2 regions of the Micromonospora lupini genome follow, and region 2 is predicted to be linked to the other one. Evidence: riboswitches for the same ligand, from Rfam matches in the RefSeq annotation. Region 2 holds a riboswitch; the other holds the start of a gene.

Region 1 (6,551 bases), on a different contig from region 2:
AGGTCGGGTCGACTGCCTGCCAGGACACCCGGACGTCCTGGCTGTCCCCGTAGAGCTGGCCGTCGGCGATTCCGGACACCAGCAGCGTCGGCTTGGTGCCGTCGATCCGCAGGACCGCCGACTTGAGCGTCTCGGCGTTGCCCGCCTTGTCGGTGGACCGGAACAGCAGCTCGTGCTGCCCGTCACCGGTCACGGAGACCGGCGCCGTGTACGGAGTCCACGCGCCGCCGTCAAGCGACCACTCGACCGTCTTGACCCCGGAACCGGCGTCGGTCGAGGTCAGCACCACCGGGATGGTCCCGTTGTGCCAGCCCGCGTCGTTCGCCGGAGCGAACGTCGCAGTGGTGACCGGCGCGGTGGCGTCGATCTTGACCGAGACGGTCTTCGTCGACTCCACGTTGCCGGCCTTGTCGGTCGAGCGGTAGCGCAGCTCGTGCTCGCCGTCGCCGCTCACCGCCACCGGAGCGGTGTACGCCGTCCAGGTGGTCGCCCCGTCCAACTGGTACTCCGTGCTGGCGAGCCCGCTACCGCCGGCCTCGTCGGCACCGGTGAGCGTCACCGTCACCGGCCCGGTGTACCAACCCTCGGTCGGCGTGCCGGACACCGCCGCCGTCGTGACCGGAGCGGTCTCGTCGGCGACAGTCGTGCTCAGCCGGAAGTAGTCGAACGAGGCAGTCTTCGACGCCGTCTGGTTGGCGCCGAGGGTGAACAGGCCGACCTTCGGGGTGGCCCCGACCGCGCTGTTGGTAAGCGCCTCCAGCGTGGTCCAGGTCGTCCCGTCGGCCGAGTACGACGCCGTGAAGGTGTCGCCCGTGCGAGCCAGCCGCAGGTGCCACACCGCCGAGGTGAGGCTCGTCGCCTCCGGCTGCGGGTTCTGGACGACGCCGCCGACCTCGCTGCGGAACTCGAGCCGCCGCGTCACCGTCTGGCCGGCCTGGTTGTCCGCGATGAAGTCGAACTTCAGGTAGTTGTCGTCGTCCGCCTGCACGAGCAGACCCGCCTGCTGGTACTGCTCGTTCAGCAGGCTGCCGTCGACCTTGGTCTCCAGGGTCCAGTCGCCGGAGGGTGCGGTCTGGAGGATGAAGTTCTTCGGCCCGGTGTTGTCGGTGCCGTAGATGTCACCGTTGGGCACGTCGATCCGCAACGCGCCACCGGTGACCCGGTAACCGTTCGGGTCTTCCCGCGTGACGGCGTCCCACCGGCACTTGTCCAGCGAGTCGCCTGTGAACTCGTCCGACGGGTCGACCGGGCCGGCCGGGGCGTCCGGCGTGACCACGAACGAGTCGAACGCGGCGTCGACAACTGGCGCCTCGGTGCCTCCGTTGAGCGCGAAGACCCCGATCCGCGGGTTGGTGATGCCGGCGAGCGCGGCCGAACGGCCGACCGGGGTGAACGTCTGCCCGTCGCCCGAGGCGGACGCGGTCAGGTTCGTCCCGTCGCTGGTGATCCGCAGGTACACGGTGTCACCCGCCGGTGCGGCGGTGCTGTCGCCGGCGTCGTTGCGCGGCGTGGCGGCCGTCTCCCGGATGAACTCCACCGAGCGGCTGCCGTTGTAGAGCAGGTCCACCTTGGCGTAGTTGTCGTCGTCGCCGTACACCAGCAGGCCCGCCTGCTGGTAGTTGGCCGTCACCGGCAGAGTGACCTTGGTGGTCATCTCCCAGGCGCCTGTCGGCGCCGCCTGGAGCACCAGGTTGGTGGCGTCGTTGCGCGCACCGTAGAGGTCACCCACCCCGGTGGGCAGCCGCAGCGCGCCACCCGACACCGAGTAGAGCTGGTTCTCCCGGACCACGCTTGTCCACCGGCCCTTGTCGAGGCTGGTGCCGTCGAAGTCGTCCGAACGCGCCCCGAAGCAGGACGTGTCCGGCGCGTTCACCCGCACCGGCACGGTGGCGTACGACTTGGCGCCCTTGCTGTCGGTCACCGTGAGGGTGGCCGTGAAGGCCCCCACACTCGTGTACGTGTGGCTGGCGTCCAGGGTGGACGCCGTGCCGCCGTCACCGAAGTCCCAGGCGTACGTCAACGGGGTGTCACCCTCGGCGTCGGTGGCCGTGCCGTCGAATGCGACGGTGACCGGCACGGTGCCGGTGGCCGGGGTCGCGGTGGCGGTGACTACCGGCGGCCCGTTCTCGGTGACGCCGCGGCCGACGAAGTCCATCCAGTTGACGTTGAACAGCGAACCCGTTCCGCCGTTCGGATCGCGTGCCACGAAGTACAGCGAGCCGCTCGCGGCACCTGTCACCGGCGCGCTCACGTCCGTGTACGTCTGCCACGCGCCTGTCGTCGGAACTGTGGCCGTGGCCACGACCGGTCCGTCGACGGCGCCCGCGTGGACCTCGATCCGACCGCCGGCGGCGGCCGAGGCGGCCCGGAACCGGATCTCGGTGATGTTCGTCAGGTCCGCCGGGACGACCGACCACCAGTCGCCGTCCTCGATGAACGCGATGCTCTGGCCGCCACCGGCGGTGTCGGCGCCGGCCTCCCGCTGCACGCCGGCGTCTCCGCCGCCGGTGCCGCCAGGCACTCGTCCGGTGGCCGTGAAGTACTCGGCCTGCTTCTGCTTGGGCTGCAGGATCTCGATGTCCCGGCCGGTGAGCGCGCCCGCGCCGCCGGCACCACCATCGTCGGTGTAGGTGGCCTCGAAGACCGCGAAGACGTTCGCCTCGGCGCCGTGCCCGGAGGCGAGCGACGTCTGGACCGTGCCGGTGCAGCCGGTGTGCTGCTCCAGCGGGTGGGCGTGCTCGTCGTGACCGAGCAGCACCTGGAGGTTCACCCGGTCGCAGTCGATCTGCCCGTCCTCGGGGTCGGTCACCTTGACCGTGTAGCGGACCTGGTCACCCCAGTTGAAGAAGCCACCGTCCGGCGGGAACTCGATGCTCACCGTCGGTGCGGTGTTGCCCACGGTGACCGGCACGTTGGCCACCGCGGTACGGCCCTTCGGGTTGGTCACGGTGAGCTGGGCTGTGTAGTTGCCCGCCGTGGCGTACGTGTGCGTCGGGTTGGCCTCGGTGGAGGTCTGCCCGTCGCCGAAGGTCCACGCGTAGGTGAGCGCGCCGCCGTCCGGATCCCGGGAGCCGGCGCTGGAGAAGGTGACAGCCAGCGGCGCCGGGCCCGAGGTCGGGTTGGCGGACGCCGCGGCGATCGGTGCGCGGTCACCTGCGGTGTAGTCGATCCGGTAGATGCCCGAGTCGTCGTTGTTGCCGCCGAACCCGGTGCCCCACTCGATCAGGTAGAGCGCGCCGTCCGGACCGAACTCGAAGTCCATCGGCCGGACCATCTTCATGCCGGTGAGCAGCTGGTTGATGTCCACCAACGACTTGCCGTCGGCGGTCATCTGCATCGTGTACATCTTGTTCTGGTTCCACTCGCCCAGCAGCGCCTTGCCGTCGTAGTAGGCCGGCCACTTGCGGGGGGAGTTGAGGTTGGCGTCGTACCTGTAGGCCGGGCCGCCCATCGGGGCGCCACCGCCACCGATCTCCGGGTACCGCGCGTCACCGGCGTAGCCGTAGTCGACGGTGGCCGGGACGACCGGCGGGAGGTTGGTCAGGCCCGTGTTGTTGGGCGAGTTGTTCACCGGCGCGGCGCAGTCGAACTTCGGGCCGCTCGGGCCGGACGGGAACGTGTAGTCGTTGTACGCCTCGTTCGTCCCGGTGCAGTACGGCCAGCCGTAGTTGCCGGGGGTCACGACGTTCCACTCGACCAGGCCCCGGGGGCCCCGGTCCGGGTTGTTCGCGTTGGCGTCCGGCCCGTAGTCCCCGACGTACAGGGTGTCGGTCTTCGGGTCGGTGCCGATCCGGAACGGGTTGCGGAAGCCCATCGCGTAGATCTCGGGACGGGTCTTCTCGGTGCCCGGCGCGAAGAGGTTGCCCGTCGGAACGGTGTACGTCCCGTCGTCCTCCGGGTGGATCCGGATCACCTTGCCGCGCAGGTCGTTCGTGTTGGCGGCGCTGCGCTGCGAGTCGTAGTCCTGACGGCCCGGCCGCTCGTCGAGCGGCGCGTACGCGTTCGACTCGAACGGGTTGGTGTTGTCGCCGGTGGCCAGGTACAGGTTGCCGGCGCTGTCGAAGGTCATGCTGCCGCCCGCGTGGCAGCAGGTGTTGCGCTGGGTGTCGACCCGCAGCACCTGCTTCTCGCTCGCCGGGTCGATGGTGTCGCCGGTCACCGTGAACCGGGACAGCAGGTTGCGCGTGACGCCGTCGTTCGGGGCGTAGTAGAGATACACCCACTTGTTGGTGGCGAAGTCCGGGTCGAGCCGGATGCCGATGAGGCCGTCCTCGTTGCCGGTGAAGACGTCCAGGTCGACGGCGGTGACGGTGCTGCCGGTGTCCGGCTTGATGATCTGCACCCGGCCGTCGCGCTCGATGTAGAAGACCCGGCCGTCGGGCGCGATGTCCAGCTCCATCGGATTACTGGTGTTGCTGTCCAGGGTGATCTTCTCGAAGCTTGAGGTCTTCGAGGCGCCGCAGTCGGCGTCGACCACGCCGGCCGCCGTCTGGATGCCGCCGAGCAGGTGCTTGAGGAACTCGGGCTCGGCGTACGACTCGCGGGTGTGCCCGCCGCCCGTGTACCAGGAACGACCACCGTCGAAGTCCTGGCACCACGCGGTCGGGTGGTCGGCGCCCATCGCGCCGGCGCCCGGGGTGTAGCTCTTCTCGTCCAGGCTGGCCAGCACGTGCACGTCCGGCCGGGGGTTGGTCTGGAAGTTGTACCACTCGTCGAACCGGGACCAGCGGTCCGGCAGTTCGGCGGTGGACGGGTGGGCGTGGTCCTCCACCTTGACGGTGGCCTGCTGGTTCTGCGGGTGGTTGGCGAAGTACGCGCCGACCAGGTCGCCGTACCAGGCCCAGCTGTACTCGGTGTCCGAGGCGGCGTGGACGCCTGCGTAACCGCCGCCGGCCTTCACGTACCGCTCGAAGGCCGCCTGCTGGTCGGCGTCGAGGACGTCACCTGTGGTGGAGAGCCAGATCACGGCCTTGTACTTGGCGAGGTTGGCGTCGTTGAACGCGGCGCCGTCCTCGGTGGTGTCCACAGTGAATCCGTTGGCCGCGCCGAGTTGCTGGATGGCGGCGATGCCTGTGGGGATGGCGTCGTGCCGGAAGCCTGCGGTCTTCGAGAAGACCAGGACGGAGTAGGGGTCGGCCGCTGCGGCCTTTGGCGCCTTCGGCGCCACCTGGGAGAGCGGAGCCGCGACAGGCACGTCTCGCGCGGGGATCTGCGCTCCGGCCGGCGCCGCCTGCGCCGGCGACCCGAGCAGGGTCGTCGAGGCGAGCGCCAGGGACAGCAGGGTAGCGGTGAGTGGTAAACGGGCACGACGAGAACGGGACACGCCGCCTCCAATGTCGCGGTGGACAGGAATCGCGGGGGCCGGCTCGCCGAAGACCGTCCCGGATGGAGCCGGTCGGGGACACCGTGCCAGGGCGTCCACGCCGGCATTTTGTCGAATCGCTGAACAAATTAATTCTGGTGTATCGATGTCGGGCAAGATGCCGGCGGGTAACGGTTCTGCAACGGCGGGCGACATTCCGAACAGGACCGGAGAAAGTACCCAGTCGATGTGGCCGAGTCGGCCGACGACCCCTCCCTTGGCAGACCCGCGGAACTGTCGTACGGTGACACGCAAGTAACCCACGGGAGCCCGGTGTACCGGGCTGAGAGGGGGGCTGACAGCCCCCGACCGTCGAACCTGATCCGGGTAATGCCGGCGCAGGGAGGAGCGTTGCCGTGCCGTCCCTTGGACGACTGCATCTGATCACCGACACCCGACCCGGGCACGACCCGCTCACAGTGGTCCGGGCCGCCCTCGCGACGGCCCGCGCCGACCTCGTCGTGCAGGTCCGGGTGGAGGACTCCGCGACCGACCGCGAGGCGTACGACCTGGCCGGCCGGGTGCTGGCGCTCTGCGCCCCGTACGGAGCGACCTGCCTGGTCAACGACAGGCTGCACGTGGCACTCGCGGTGGGCGCCGCGGGTGGGCACGTCGGGGCCGACGACCTGCCGGTCGCCGCCGCCCGGCACGTGCTCGGCCCGACAGGCGTGCTCGGCGCGACCGCACGCGCGCCGCGGACGGCGGTCGCGGCCGTCACCGCCGGGGCCAGCTATCTGGGCGTCGGCCCGTGCCACGCCACCAGCACGAAGAACGGCCTGCCGGACCCCATCGGGCCCGCCGGCGTCCGTGCCGTCGCCGACGCCGTCGACGTGCCGGTCATCGCGATCGGCGGAGTGACCGCCGCCCGGGTGCCGGCGCTGCGGGCCGCCGGGGCGTACGGGGTGGCGGTTGTCGGTGCGCTCTCCGCCGCCGCCGACCCGGCCGGCGCCACCGCCGAGCTGCTCCGGGCCCTGGCGTGACGGGTTCGGCCGCCCCTGCCGTGGACGTGGCGGTGGTGGGCGCGGGGCCGATCGGGCTGGCCATCGCCTGGCGCTGCGCCACGCGCGGACTACGGGTGGCGGTGCACGACCGGGCCCCCGGGTCGGGGGCGTCGGCAGTCGCCGCCGGAATGCTCTCCCCGGTCGCCGAGGCGTACTTCGGTGAGCGGCGGCTGACCGAGCTGCTGGTG
Region 2 (6,551 bases):
CCCGGATCTGGATCAGCTCGTCGGCGATTTTCCAGGCCATCTCGCTGGCGTACAGCTTGACCAGCGCCGCCTCGATCCGGATGTCGTTGCGGTCGTCGTCGGCGAGCAGGCAGCACAGGTCGAGCATGGTCTCCATGCCGTACGTGGTGGCGGCGATGAAGGAGAGCTTCTGGGCGACCGCCTCGTGCTCGCCCACCGGCCGGCCCCACTGGACCCGGTCGGCGGCCCACCCCCGGGCCACGTTCAACGACCACTTGCCGGCGCCCACGCACATGGCCGGCAGCGAGAGCCGACCGGTGTTCAACGTGGTCAGGGCGATCTTGAGACCCCTGCCCTCGCCGCCGATGACGTTCTCCGCAGGTACGAACACGTCGTGGAACCGGGTCAGGCTGTTTTCCAGGCCGCGGAGGCCGACGAACTCGTTGCGCCGTTCCACAGTGATGCCCGCGCTGTCGCCGTCCACCACGAACGCGGTGATCCCTCCACGCCGGCCCTCGGCGGCCGGCACCCGGGCCATCACCACCAGCAGGGTGGCGACGATGCCGTTGGTGGCCCAGAGCTTCACCCCGTTGAGCCGGTAGCCGGCGCCGTCCTCGGTCGGCTCGGCGGTGGTGGCGAGCCGGGCCGGGTCGGAGCCCACGTCCGGCTCGGTGAGCAGGAACGCCGAGACCTCGCCCGCGGCGAGCCGGGGCAGGAAGCGCTGTTTCTGCTCGGCGGTGCCGAACATCTTCAGCGGCTGTGGCACCCCGATCGACTGGTGGGCCGAGAGCAACGCGCCGATCGCCGGGCTGACCGAGCCGGCCAGCATCAGCGCCCGGCAGTAGTGCAGGTTGCTCAGCCCGAGGCCGCCGTACTTCCGGTCGATCTTCATGCCGAACGCGCCGAGGTCGGCCAGGCCGTGGAACACCGAGTCCGGAATGGAGGCGTCCCGCTCGATGGCGGCGCCGTCCACCTCGGAGGTGAGGAACGCGCGGAACCGGCCGAGGAACTCCTCGCCCCGCGCCACGTCGTCGGGGTCGGAGCGCGGCCACGGGTCGATGAGGTCGAGCCGGAACCGCCCGAGGAACAACTCCTTGCCGAAACTGGGTCGGTCCCAGGTGGACTCCCGGGCGGCCTCGGCGACCTGCCGGGCCTCCTTCTCGGAGACCTGCCCGGCCTCGGCGGGCAACGGGGCCGCGCCGCCTGCGGTGTCGGGTGCGGATTCGGAGTCGGGGCCGTCCGGTGCCGGTCGGCCGTTCTGCGTCGTGGTCACGGCTGCCCCCTCGAAGCTCGGTGCGGCTGCGGCTGTTGCGCGTCCCCGGCGTCCCGGCTGGACCCGCCCGGACCGCGTCGACATGCGCGACTACCGCCACGCTACCCCCGGTTGTTACCCAGGGGTAGCGCTGCGTGCGGATCGACGTGCTCAGCGACCTCCGACCGCATCCGGGTCGTCGTCCTCGTCGTCGATGTCGTCGTCACCCCAGTTACGCCTGGCGAACGGCAGGATCACCCAGAACGCGAGGAACCAGAGCCCGGCCACCGCGCTGAGCACGAACGCGATCGGCCGGTCCAGCACGAAATCGGTGATCAGCAGCACCGCGCTGATCACCGCGATCAGCATGAAGGCGAGACCGCCGGTGGCCATCCGGTGCGCGAACCGCACCAGCTCCGGCTTGCGACCCTGGCGGAACAGCGCCCGGTGGAACGCCACCGGCGAGATGATCAGCGCGGTGGCGGCGGCCGCGGCGAGCAGCGCGACGATGTAGACGTCGCGCTGGAACTCGCTGGTCCGGGTGAACCCGTTGCTGAACGGCAGGGTGAGCAGGAAGGCGAAGAGGATCTGCACGCCGGTCTGTGCGACGCGCAGCTCCTGCAACAGGTCGGCGAAGTTGCGCTGCCAGCGCTGCTTCTCGGTCTCCTTGGACACGCGCTACCTCCGGAAAGACGCTACTGCCGGCGGTCCCGGCCGCCGGCAGCAACGCCAATGCCCCACCCGGCCGAGCGCGAAACAGGTTCACGACACGTCCCGGCCATCTCCCGGTAGCCCGCCGGTCATCTCCCGGTCGCCTGGCCGGTCACCTCCCGGTCGCCGCGCCGCCGGCCGCCCGGTCACCGCGCCGAGGGCACCGCGACGCCCGTAGCCCGTCACCCGTCACCCGGTGCTCGGTGTCAGGAGCCGCGGCGGATCCGGCCGGCGTACCGGGCCTCCAGTGCCGTGTTGTGCGCGTCGCCGTCCGGGATGTTCGCCGACAGGTAGACCGGAGGCCGCTCCCCCGCCGCCAGCAACCGGGCGACCACCTCGACGGTGACCTGCTGCGCCAGCAGCGCGGCGGTGATCGACGAGACCGCGCCGACCGCGCCGCCGCCGGGCAGCGGCAGCGTCGCGTCGCCGTACGGCGCGCCGTTGTCGAGCACCACGTCGGCGAGGTCGGCCAGCTTGCGCCCGGACGGGTGGCGGGACGTCATGCGGCCGGAGTGCTGCGCCGAGGTGATCGCCACCAGAGGGTGACCATGCTCCTTGACAAGCGTGGCGAACTCGACCATCGCGCCGTTGACCCCGGAGTTCGAGGCGAGCACGAAGACGTCGGCGGGCCGTACGGGGGCCAACTCCCACAGCCGGTGCGCCACCGCCGGATCCCGCTCCAGCAGCGGCCCGAGACGCTCGGCCGGTTCGCCGCCGAGCAGCACCAGGTCACGCAGCGCGATCCGGTTGGTGGGCACCAGACCACCCGCCCGACCAGCGATCTCCATGGCGAGGGCCTCCGAGTGCCCGGTGCCGAAGGCGTGCACCACCCCGTCGGCACGCACCGCTTCGGCGATCAGGTCGGCCGCCCGCCCCACCGCCTCCCGCTGGCTGGCGGACACCCGGCCGATCGTCTCGGTCACCACGGCCAGGTAGTCCTCGGCGCTCACACTCATGCGTCCTCCGTCGTCCGGTTGCGGGCCATCCACCGCTCCGCGAAGTCGACAGCCGCCCGCTGGCGTACCAACCTCCCCGTTCCGGCGCCCACCGCGCCGGAGCGCACCGCCCCGGTGGCCTCCAGGTCCCCGCCCAACGCGCCGAAGTCGCTCGCGTCGAGCCGGACGTCCTGCCACCACACCCACTCGCGGCCACCGTCGGCCGTGCGCACCGCCGCGCCCAGACGCTCGCGGACCAGCGCGGGGCGGCGGTACTCGGCCAGGTGCAGCGAGGTGTTGACGCTGTGGTCCACCCCGAGCAGCAGCACGTCGGCGTCCAGGTCGTAGAGCCGGGCCAGCGGAGACCTCTCGCCCAGCATGTCGGCCAGGCCGTGCCCGGTGACCACCTGCTCGGCCGTCGGCCCGAGCGCGGCGAACGACACGTGGGGATGCCCGCTGCGCTGCGCGGCGGGCCAGCAGCGGACCGTCTCGGCGAACACGCCCATGTGCCGGCTCGGCGTGACCGCCGGGTCGAAGCCCGGCATCTCGGCGCGGATCAGCGGCCACCAGTCCACGGGAACCGGCGGATTGCGCCACTGGGCCGGGTCACTGTTGTCGGGAGTGTGGGTGGGCACCACTATCGTTCCGTCCGGGCCGAGCGCGTCGCGCACGGCGAGCACCAGCGCCTGCGGCCCACCGCAGACGAAGCCGAGCGGGCGCATCCCGGCGTGCACCAGCAATGTCGAACCGGGGCGTACACCCAGCAGGCGCAACTGCGCGGCGATCGAGCGACGGGTGCCCAGCCCGCCGGCGGGCGTCGTCACGACGCTCGTCCGCGCGGCGCGCTTCGGCTCGGCGCTCGTCCGGCCGGCGCCGCTCCGCCCGGCACCCGCTCGCCCGGCACGGCTCAGGCCGTCCCGGCGACCCGGGCCAGGACCGCCTCGGCCAGCGCGGCGGGCGCGGCGTCCGGGATCCAGTGGCTCACCCCGGGCAGCGGTACGAAGCGGTAGTCGCCTGTGACGTTGGCGGCGCACGCCTCGGCGGCGGTCCGCCCGATGGCGATGTCCCGGTCGCTCCAGACGTAGGTGGTGGGCACCGCGACCGGACCGACGGCGGCCAGGTCGGCGCGGGACATGGCCCGGTACCAGTTCAGGGCGGCGGTGAGCGCGCCCGGCTCCCGCATCGGGTCGGCGTAACGGTTCACCCGGGAGGCGTCGCCCACCCCGCCGAGCATCCTGCGCAGCGCCGTCGCGTGCCACGCCAGCAGCACCTTCTCGGCCTTGCCCGGCTTGCGGAACAGCGCGATGTACGACGAGCGGGCCTTCTGCTCGGTGTCGGTGCCCAGCGCGTGCGCCATGGCCGCCGGGTGCGGCACGGACACCGCCGTCAACGTACGGACCCGCTCGGGGTGCGCGGCGGCCACCGCCCAGGCCACGATCGCGCCCCAGTCGTGGCCGACCAGGTGGACGGCGTCCACACCGAGCGCGTCGAGCACCGCCACCACGTCGGCGACCAGTTCGGGAATCCGGTACTTGTCCACCGCCTCCGGCCGGGCGCCCGGCGAGTAGCCGCGCTGGTCCAGCGCGTACGTGCGCAGCCCGGCGGCGTGCAGTGCCGGCACCACCTCGTCCCACTCGCCGCTGTGCTGCGGGAAGCCGTGCAGCAGGAGGACGGGGACGCCGTCGGAGGGGCCGCCGGTGCGTACCTCGAACGTGAGACCTCGCGCGTCGACCTGCATGATCGTCAGCCTACCCAGCCGCCGCCGCGCCGGTCCGGATGCGCGGGCGACCGGATGCCCTGCTGGGCCGTTACCCCTGGTCGGTGCTAGCGTCAGCGAGACAACTTCACATCCGACAGGGGAGCGCACAGCGCTGAGAGTGCGGGCACGCCCGCAGACCCTCGAACCTGATCTGGGTAATGCCAGCGCAGGGAGTTCGGTCGACCTCCAGCCGCGCCGTGAGTCCGGTGCCACCGGACGCGCGGCGTGCGTCTTCTCCTGGTTCGTTCCACTGAACTGGGAGCACAGCATGGACAACACCACAAGCCGTTGGCGCACCATCGACATCGTGGTCGCCTCGGTGATCGCGGTCGCCTTCGGCGTCATCTTCTGGGCCTGGGGCCTGGTCTGGAGCGCCACCGAGGGCGCGTTCGCCTTCTTCCCGCCGGCGCAGACCCTGATCTACGGCGTCTGGCTGCTGCCGGCCGTGGTCGGCGGCCTGGTCATCCGCAAGCCTGGCGCCGCGCTCTACTGCGAGACGGTGGCCGCTGTCGTCTCCGCGCTGCTGGGCAGCCAGTGGGCCGGCACGGTGATCCCCCAGGGCATCGTGCAGGGCCTCGGGGCCGAACTGGCCTTCGCCGCCTTCCGGTACCGGTCGTTCCGGCTGCCGACAGCCGTGCTCGCCGGTGCGCTGACCGGTCTCAGCGCGGCGCTGTTCGACTTCTTCGTCTGGAACGTCGACTACGCGCTGGGCGACTACCGCATCCCGTACGCCCTGCTCACCATCGTCAGCTCCACGATCATCGCCGGTGTGGGCGGCTGGGCCCTCACCCGAGCCCTGGCCAACACCGGCGCCCTGGACCGCTTCCCCGCAGGCCGCAACCGAGCCCTGATCTAACCCCCACCCCCAACCCCAACCCCCAACCCCACCCCCGCACCCACCCCGGTGATCAAGAGGTTTGCGTCATCGGAGGGCGGAATTCTGACGCAAACCTCTTGATCACGCGGCTGTAGGCCGGAGGGCCGGAGGGGGTGGGTGGGTGGGGGGCGGGGTTTTGTTGCGGGGGTTCGGGTGGCGGCATGCCGGGAGGCGGGCCTGGGCTCTGCGCGGGGTGGATCTGCGGGTCGAGGCCGGGGAGCGGGTTTTGCTGCTCGGGCCTTCGGGGGCCGGCAAGAGCACCCTGCTCAGCGCGCTGGCCGGGCTGCTGCCCGAGGATTCCGGCGAGCAGGAGGGCACCGTCGAGATCGACGGGCTCGACCCCCGCAAGGCGCGGGAACGGGTCGGCATCGTCTTCCAGGACCCGCAGAGCCAACTGGTGATGGCGCGCAGCGGCGACGACGTCGCGTTCGGGATGGAGAACCGGGGCGTGCCGACCGACGAGATCTGGCGCCGGGTCGACGAGGCGCTGCGGCGGGTCGGTTTCCCGTACCCCCGCGACCGCAGCACGGCCGCGCTCTCAGGCGGCGAACAGCAGCGCCTCGCCCTGGCCGGCGCGCTGGCCCTGCGGCCCGGTCTGCTGCTTCTCGACGAGCCGACCGCCAACCTCGACCCGGACGGGGCCGCCCTGGTCCGGGGCGCGGTGGCCGGCGCGCTGGACGCCGACACCACTCTGATCCTTGTCGAACACCGGGTCGCCGAGGCACTGCCGCTTGTCGACCGGGTGGTAGTCCTGGAGCCCGGCGGCGGGGTCCGCGCGGACGGTACGCCCGACGCGGTCTTCGCCGCACACGGCGCCGCCCTCGCCGCGGAAGGCGTCTGGGTGCCGGGTCACCCCGTCGCGCCCCGCACGGCCACCGCCGCCCCCGGCGACGTGCTGCTCACCGCCGACCGGCTCGGCCTGCCGTCCCGGCTGGGCCCCACCGACCTGGCGGTACGCGCCGGAGAGGCCCTCGCCGTACGCGGACCCAACGGCGCCGGCAAGTCCACCCTGGCGCTGCTGCTCGGCGGCCTGCTCAA

Evidence for each region. A riboswitch is a leader RNA that binds a small molecule or an ion and turns the genes downstream of it on or off. The one in region 2 is predicted to bind thiamine pyrophosphate.
Region 1: another riboswitch for thiamine pyrophosphate. It lies ahead of thiE (thiamine phosphate synthase); the one in region 2 lies ahead of OOJ91_RS14340 (ECF transporter S component).

The regions. Positions count from the first base shown of each region.
Region 1 covers NZ_JAPENL010000002.1:573,043-579,593, reverse strand. The annotation lists gene OOJ91_RS17465 (ThuA domain-containing protein) at 1-5,323, opposite strand, end outside; TPP riboswitch at 5,615-5,724, shown strand; gene thiE (thiamine phosphate synthase) at 5,719-6,342, shown strand; gene thiO (glycine oxidase ThiO) at 6,339-6,551, shown strand, end outside.
Region 2 covers NZ_JAPENL010000001.1:3,087,751-3,094,301, forward strand. The annotation lists gene OOJ91_RS14315 (acyl-CoA dehydrogenase family protein) at 1-1,252, opposite strand, end outside; gene OOJ91_RS14320 (DUF6328 family protein) at 1,403-1,906, opposite strand; gene OOJ91_RS14325 (SIS domain-containing protein) at 2,149-2,898, opposite strand; gene OOJ91_RS14330 (aminoglycoside N(3)-acetyltransferase) at 2,895-3,701, opposite strand; gene OOJ91_RS14335 (alpha/beta fold hydrolase) at 3,785-4,615, opposite strand; TPP riboswitch at 4,723-4,827, shown strand; gene OOJ91_RS14340 (ECF transporter S component) at 4,905-5,492, shown strand; gene OOJ91_RS14345 (ABC transporter ATP-binding protein) at 5,635-6,551, shown strand, end outside.